Regions from separate parts of the Asanoa sp. NPDC049475 genome, predicted to be linked through region 2. Evidence: predicted binding sites of a transcription regulator. Region 2 holds the regulator's gene; the other holds the start of a gene.
What was found. The regulator HrcA, encoded in region 2, represses chaperone genes, less so after heat shock. The targets are predictions, from matches to a motif close to GGTTNGCACNCTCNNNNNGAGNGTGCNAACC.

Region 1 (3,340 bases), on a different contig from region 2:
CGCAAGGCGCACCGTGTCGCGGGCCGAGATCACGGTGGTGCTCCAGTTGTACGCATCCGGCGCGCTGTCGGTGAGGCCGCACATGTTGATCATTCGAAAGATCGAGTCTTGGCCGCCGAGAAGGTCGTACACGACGATGGCGGCGTCGTTGTCGCTGTCCCGGATCATGATGGACAGCTGGTGCAGCCGAAAAACCGAAGGCTCCTCGCTTTTATCTTCGGAAAGTCTTAGGTAATCGGCGGCCAACCATGCCTTCACCATCGACATGGTGTCGCTCGGTTCGGCCATGTTCGATGAGCCGGTGATCCGTCCGCTCCGCCGGTCCAACAACGCCCAGGAGAGAAAGCCGTCGACCTGTGCGGTGACGGCTCCGACCCGCAGCTCGGGGGTCCGGCCGCGGGCCGCCGCCTGGCCCGCTCGTTTCGCCGAAGCGGCTGTGACCTGCTCCTTCGGCACCACGTGGCGGATCGCGAAGGCAGTGCCGGCGACGATCAGCAGGACCACGGCGACGATTGGGAGCGTGTTCCGTGCACGGGACCGATGCCGGCCGGGCTGTGCGCCGTGTCTGCCTCGAAACACGTTCGGTTAACGAGCGAGGCGTCGGTAAGGGCGCTGAGCGTGTCCATTTTGGGGTAGTGCACGGTCGTCACTCCTCGTGTACCTTACGATTTCGGCCGCAATGTTCGAGGGCTCACCAACAACCTTGAATGGGCGGTCTTGGACCGGCAGGCGCATCAAAGGTTAGGAAGTGCACCGTGGCACAGGGCACCGTGAAGTGGTTCAACAGTGAAAAGGGCTACGGTTTCATCGCGGTCGATGGAGGTCAGGACGTCTTCGTCCACTTCTCCGCGATCCAGATGGACGGCTACAAGTCGCTAGACGACGGCCAGCGCGTCGAGTTCGAGGTCGCGCAGGGGCAGAAGGGCCCGCAGGCGGAGCAGGTCCGCCTAATTTGAAGCGAAGTCCAGCCGGGCACCGCACCCGGGTCCGCGACGACCTAGCGCCGATCCCATGAACGGGGTCGGCGCTTCTTTGGCTTTGTGAGCGGCCGCACGGTTGCATCATGCATCGAATCTCGCCATCTATTCGCGACTTTGCCCATTGCGGACAGGGGCACCTTTCAACAATCGACCGGTCACTAAACGCCCCCGGTACGCGCTGCCGGCCGACGGTGATCATCCGGTCTCGACGGGGACCCGGCGCGGTGCCCCGGGCGGCCGACTTCGCTTGCACTCGCCTGGTCCGAGTGCTAAACAAGTCATTGGCACTCACCAACCGTGAGTGCCAATGGTCGGGGCGGTGGGGCCACCGTCGAGCCCTAAGGAGACGGGCTCGGCAAGGGGCCGGTCGTCGCGGGCTATCCGGCCCGGCCGGCGGACGTCACTGTCGCCAGGTAGTGACGTCCGAAGGTGCGTAAACAGGCGGTTCTCCGTGGCCGACCAGGCCGCGGCAGCCGCGAGTGTCCAGGAGGACAACGCCGTATGGCCAAGATCATTGCGTTCGACGAGGAGGCGCGCCGCGGCCTCGAGCGGGGAATGAACACCCTCGCCGACGCCGTCAAGGTGACGCTGGGCCCCAAGGGCCGCAACGTCGTGCTCGAGAAGAAGTGGGGCGCGCCCACCATCACCAACGATGGTGTGAGCATCGCCAAGGAGATCGAGCTCGAGGACCCGTACGAGAAGATCGGGGCCGAGCTGGTCAAGGAGGTCGCCAAGAAGACCGACGACGTGGCCGGTGACGGCACGACGACGGCGACCGTCCTCGCCCAGGCACTGGTCCGCGAGGGCCTGCGCAACGTCGCCGCCGGCGCCAACCCGATGGCCCTGAAGCGGGGCATCGAGGCCGCCGTCGCGCGCGTCGCGGAGGAGCTGGCCAAGATCGCCAAGGACGTCGAGACGAAGGAGCAGATCGCCTCCACCGCCTCGATCTCCGCTGGTGACACCAGCGTCGGCGAGATCATCGCCGAGGCGATGGACAAGGTCGGCAAGGAAGGCGTCATCACCGTCGAGGAGAGCAACACCTTCGGCCTCGAGCTCGAGCTCACCGAGGGCATGCGCTTCGACAAGGGCTACATCGCGCCCTACTTCTGGACCGACCCGGAGCGTATGGAGGCCGTCCTCGACGACCCGTACATCCTGATCGTCAACAGCAAGATCTCGTCGGTCAAGGACCTGCTCCCGATCCTCGAGAAGGTCATGCAGGGCGGCAAGCCGCTGCTGGTCATCGCCGAGGACGTCGAGGGCGAGGCCCTGGCCACCCTGATCGTCAACAAGGTCCGTGGCACCTTCAAGTCCGTCGCCGTCAAGGCCCCGGGCTTCGGTGACCGCCGCAAGGCCATGCTGACCGACATCGCCATCCTCACCGGTGGCCAGGTCGTCAGCGAGGAGCTGGGCCTCAAGCTCGAGGCTGTCGGCCTCGACATGCTCGGCCACGCTCGCAAGGTCGTGGTGACCAAGGACGAGACCACCATCGTCGACGGTGGTGGCGACCAGGACCAGATCCAGGGTCGGGTCAACCAGATCCGTGCCGAGATCGAGAAGAGCGACTCCGACTACGACCGCGAGAAGCTGCAGGAGCGCCTGGCCAAGCTGGCCGGCGGTGTTGCGGTCATCAAGGTCGGCGCGGCCACCGAGGTCGAGCTCAAGGAGCGCAAGCACCGCATCGAAGACGCGGTCCGCAACGCGAAGGCCGCCGTCGAAGAGGGCATCGTCCCCGGTGGTGGCGTCGCGCTGGTGCAGGCCGGCAAGACCGCCTTCGACAAGCTCGACCTGGTCGGCGACGAGGCGACCGGCGCGACGATCGTGAAGATCGCGCTCGACGCCCCGCTCCGCCAGATCGCCGTCAACGCCGGCCTCGAGGGTGGCGTCGTCGTGGAGAAGGTCCGCAACCTGGAGACCAACCACGGCCTCAACGCCGCGACCGGTGACTACGTCGACCTGCTCAAGGCCGGCATCATCGACCCGGCCAAGGTGACCCGTTCGGCGCTGCAGAACGCGTCGTCGATCGCGGCCCTGTTCCTCACCACCGAGGCTGTGGTGGCGGACAAGCCGGAGAAGGAGAAGGCCCCGGCTGCGCCGGGTGGCGGTGACATGGACTTCTAAGTCCACCAGCAACAAACGAAAGGGCGGTCCGCGCGAGCGGGCCGCCCTTTCGGCTGTCCGCGGTTGCGCGGGCTTTGCTCTGCACCCATATACGCACCGCAGGTCAGAGCGGTGGTGCGTATATGGGTGCAGAGCAAAGCGGGTGGGGCCGCGCGCCGAGATCGGCGGGCGCGGCGGCTGCTAGCGGCGCTGGTTGCGGCGTTTGTCCGCTCGGCTCGTGGCGTTGCGGGGCGGTCCTG
Region 2 (3,340 bases):
CACGGCGGCGGCATGCCGTCCCTCAGGGCCGTCGAGCACGAACTCGTCGCCGTTAGGCAGCGCGTCGACCAAAAACTGAGATCTGCTCACTGTGCTGTTGGACGCAAGGCGTCAGTGTCCGTTGAACGCGTCGCGCACCCGGGAGAAGAAGCCGCCCTGCTTGGTCAGCTCGGCCACCTCTTCGCCCCGGGACCGGGAGAACTCGCGCAGCACGCGCTCCTGGTCGGCGGTCAGCTTGGCCGGGGTGCGCACGTCGAGGTGCACGTAGAGGTCGCCACGCCCGGCGCCGCGCAGGTGCGGCACGCCGCGGGCGCGCAGCCGCAGGGTCGAGTTGGGCTGGGTGCCCGGCTTGACGTCGACCGTCTCCTCGCTGTCGAGCGTCTTGATGGTCAGTCGGGTGCCGAGCGCCGCCGCCGTCATCGGCACGGTGACCCGGCAGTGCAGGTCGTCGCCCTTGCGGGAGTAGACGTCGTGCGGCCGCTCGTGGATCTCGACGTAGAGGTCGCCGGCCGTGCCGCCGCCCGGACCGACCTCGCCCTGCTGGGCGAGCCGGATGCGCATGCCGTCCTCGACGCCGGCCGGGATCTTCACGGTCAGCGAGCGGCGGGTGCGCACGCGGCCGTCACCGGCGCAGGTCGGGCAGGGGTGCGGGATGACCGTGCCGTAGCCCTGGCAGACGGTGCACGGGCGGGACGAGACGACCTGGCCGAGGAACGTGCGCTGGACCGACTGCACCTCGCCGCGGCCGCCACAGGTCTCGCAGGTGGCCAGGTGGGTGCCGGCCGCGGTGCCGGCGCCGGCACAGGTGGTGCAGAGCACAGCGGTGTCGACGGTGATCGGCGCCTCGACGCCGAACGCGGTCTCCAGCAGGTCGAGCTCGAGCCGCAGGATCGCGTCGGCGCCGGGCCGGGTGCGCGGGCGCGGGCCACGCGCTCCGCCGCCGCCGGCCGCGCCGAAGAACGCGTCCATGATGTCCTGGAAGCCGACGAACGGGCCGGCACCCGGGCCACCACCCGGCCCACCGCCGCCCGGGGCGAGCGGGTCGCCGCCCAGGTCGACGATCTGCCGCTTCTGGTCGTCCGAGAGCACCTCGTACGCGGCGTTGATCTCCTTGAACTTCTCGGCCGCCGCGGGATCGGGGTTGACGTCCGGGTGGTACTGACGCGCCAGCTTGCGGTAGGCGCGCTTGATCTCGTCGTCGCTGGCGTCTCGGGCGACGCCGAGAATCCCGTAGTAATCCCTGGCCACTGTGTTCTGAGTCCTCATGTCGTCTCGCTTGTGCCGGCCGCCGGTGATCAGGTGGGGGGTGGTGTCAGTTCTGGGCCAGCATCTCGCCTACGTAGCGTGCCACGGCGCGCACGGTCGCGATGGTGCCGGGGTAGTCCATCCGAGTGGGTCCGAGCACACCCAGGCCACCCACGATCGTGACGCCGGGGCCGTAGCCGGTGCTCACGATCGAGGTGCCGCGGAGGTTGTCGATCTCGTTCTCGTCGCCGATCCGGACCCGGGTTATCGGCTCCACCTCGCCGATCAGCTTGAGGAGGATGACCTCCTCCTCAAGCGCCTCGAGGATCGGGCGCAGCGAGCCCTGGAAGTCGAGCAGCCCGCCGCGGGTCAGGTTGGCCGTGCCGGCCAGCGCGACCCGCTCCTCGTGCCGCTCGACCAGCGTCTCCAGCAGCACCGTCGACAGGGCGACGGTGGCCGCGCGCAGCTCCTGGGGAGCCTCGTCGACCAGCGCCTGCACCAGTGGCGGCGTGTCGGAGAGCTTGCTGCCACAGAGCTTCTCGTTGGTCAGCCGACGCAGGGTGGTGACCTGGCTCTCGTCGAGCGGCGCCGGCAGTTCCACCTGGCGTTGCTCGACCCGCCCCGTGTTGGCGATCATCACGACCATCAGCCGCGTGGTGGAGATCGGCACCAGCTCGAGGTGGCGAACCGTCGAGCGGGCCAGGCTGGGGTATTGGACGACCGCCACCTGACGGGTGATCTGGGCGAGCAGCCGCACTGTGCGGTGCACCACGTCGTCGAGGTCGACCGCGCCCACCAGGAACCGCTCGATCGCCCGGCGCTCCGCCGGGCTCAGCGGCTTGACCGTCGAGAGCCGGTCGACGAAGAGCCGGTAGCCCCGGTCGGTCGGCACCCGGCCGGCGCTGGTGTGCGGCTGCCGGATGTAACCCTCGTCCTCGAGCACCGCCATGTCGTTGCGCACCGTGGCGGGGGAAACGCCCAGCTGGTGGCGCTCGACGAGGGACTTGCTGCCGACCGGTTCCTGGGTGGCGACGTAGTCCTCGACGATCGCCCGCAGCACGTCGAGCTTGCGGTCATCGAGAGCCATGCGTCACCCCCTTGCGCCCTTTGGCACTCGACTGTAGCGAGTGCCAGTCTACGACGCACCCGTCCGCCTGGCGATGATCGGTGTTTGCCGTGGCCAAGCTGTCCAGAACAAGTCAGAACTCCCATCTGGCGCGGGTTGATCGATACCCCTACGGTGCAGGCATGACTGAGCCACCCCGGCCGCCCGGCGAGGGCTACCCGGATCCCAACTCCGCACCGCCTCCCACCTCGGGTGGCGGCGCCTACCCGCCGCCTACCTCGGGTGGCGGCGCCTACCCGCCCGCCGGTGGCTACCCGCCGCCGGGTGGTGGCTACCCGCCCCAGGGCGGTGGCTATCCCCCGCAGGGTGGCGGCTACCCGCCCCAGGGCGGTGGCTACCCACCACAGGGCGGCGGCTACCCGCCCCAGGGCGGTTACTACGGTGGCGCGGCCCCGGCGGGCTTCGCCAACAGTGAAGAGAAGACCTGGGCGATGGTCGCGCACTTCGGCGGCGCGCTCGGCGCGTTCGTCAGCCTCGGCGTGCTCGGCTTCGTGGGCCCGCTGGTCGCCTACCTGGCCAAGGGTCAGCAGTCGCCGACGGTCCGGGCGCACGCCGTCGCGGCGCTGAACTTCCAGCTGCTCTGGTCGATCATCGCGTTCGTGCTGGTGTTCGTGAGCTGGTGCCTGCTCTTCATCCCCAGCGTGATCGTCCTGGTGCTCCAGGTGATCTTCGGCATCGTGGCGGGCGTCAAGGCCAACGAGGGGCAGCTCTACCGCTACCCCATGAGCGTCAACATGATCAAGTAGTTCCCCGGTTCGCGATCTGCTCGGCTCGCTTCTCAGTCGAGCAGGTCGCGGACCACGGCGTCGGCGAGCAGGCGGCCCCGCAGGGTCAGCACCGCGACGCCGCCGTCGAGTTCCAGCAGACCGTCGGCCGCGGCTCGCTCCGCGGCCCGGCGGCCCGCCGGGTCGAGCACGTCCAGCGGCAGCCCGGAGGCCAGCCGCAGGCGCAGCATGACGTCTTCCGTGT

Region 1: the regulator HrcA is predicted to act here: its motif matches at 1,260-1,290, upstream of groL (chaperonin GroEL).

Annotation. Positions count from the first base shown of each region.
Region 1 is NZ_JBFAPY010000001.1:275,407-278,746, forward strand. Features, by position in the region: gene AB0J88_RS01290 (serine hydrolase) at 1-504, opposite strand, end outside; gene AB0J88_RS01295 (cold-shock protein) at 756-956, shown strand; gene groL (chaperonin GroEL) at 1,482-3,101, shown strand; gene AB0J88_RS01305 (hypothetical protein) at 3,282-3,340, opposite strand, start outside.
Region 2 is NZ_JBFAPY010000006.1:43,921-47,260, forward strand. Features, by position in the region: gene AB0J88_RS24255 (16S rRNA (uracil(1498)-N(3))-methyltransferase) at 1-90, opposite strand, end outside; gene dnaJ (molecular chaperone DnaJ) at 112-1,248, opposite strand; gene hrcA (heat-inducible transcriptional repressor HrcA) at 1,313-2,332, opposite strand; gene AB0J88_RS24270 (DUF4870 domain-containing protein) at 2,494-3,117, shown strand; gene hemW (radical SAM family heme chaperone HemW) at 3,150-3,340, opposite strand, start outside.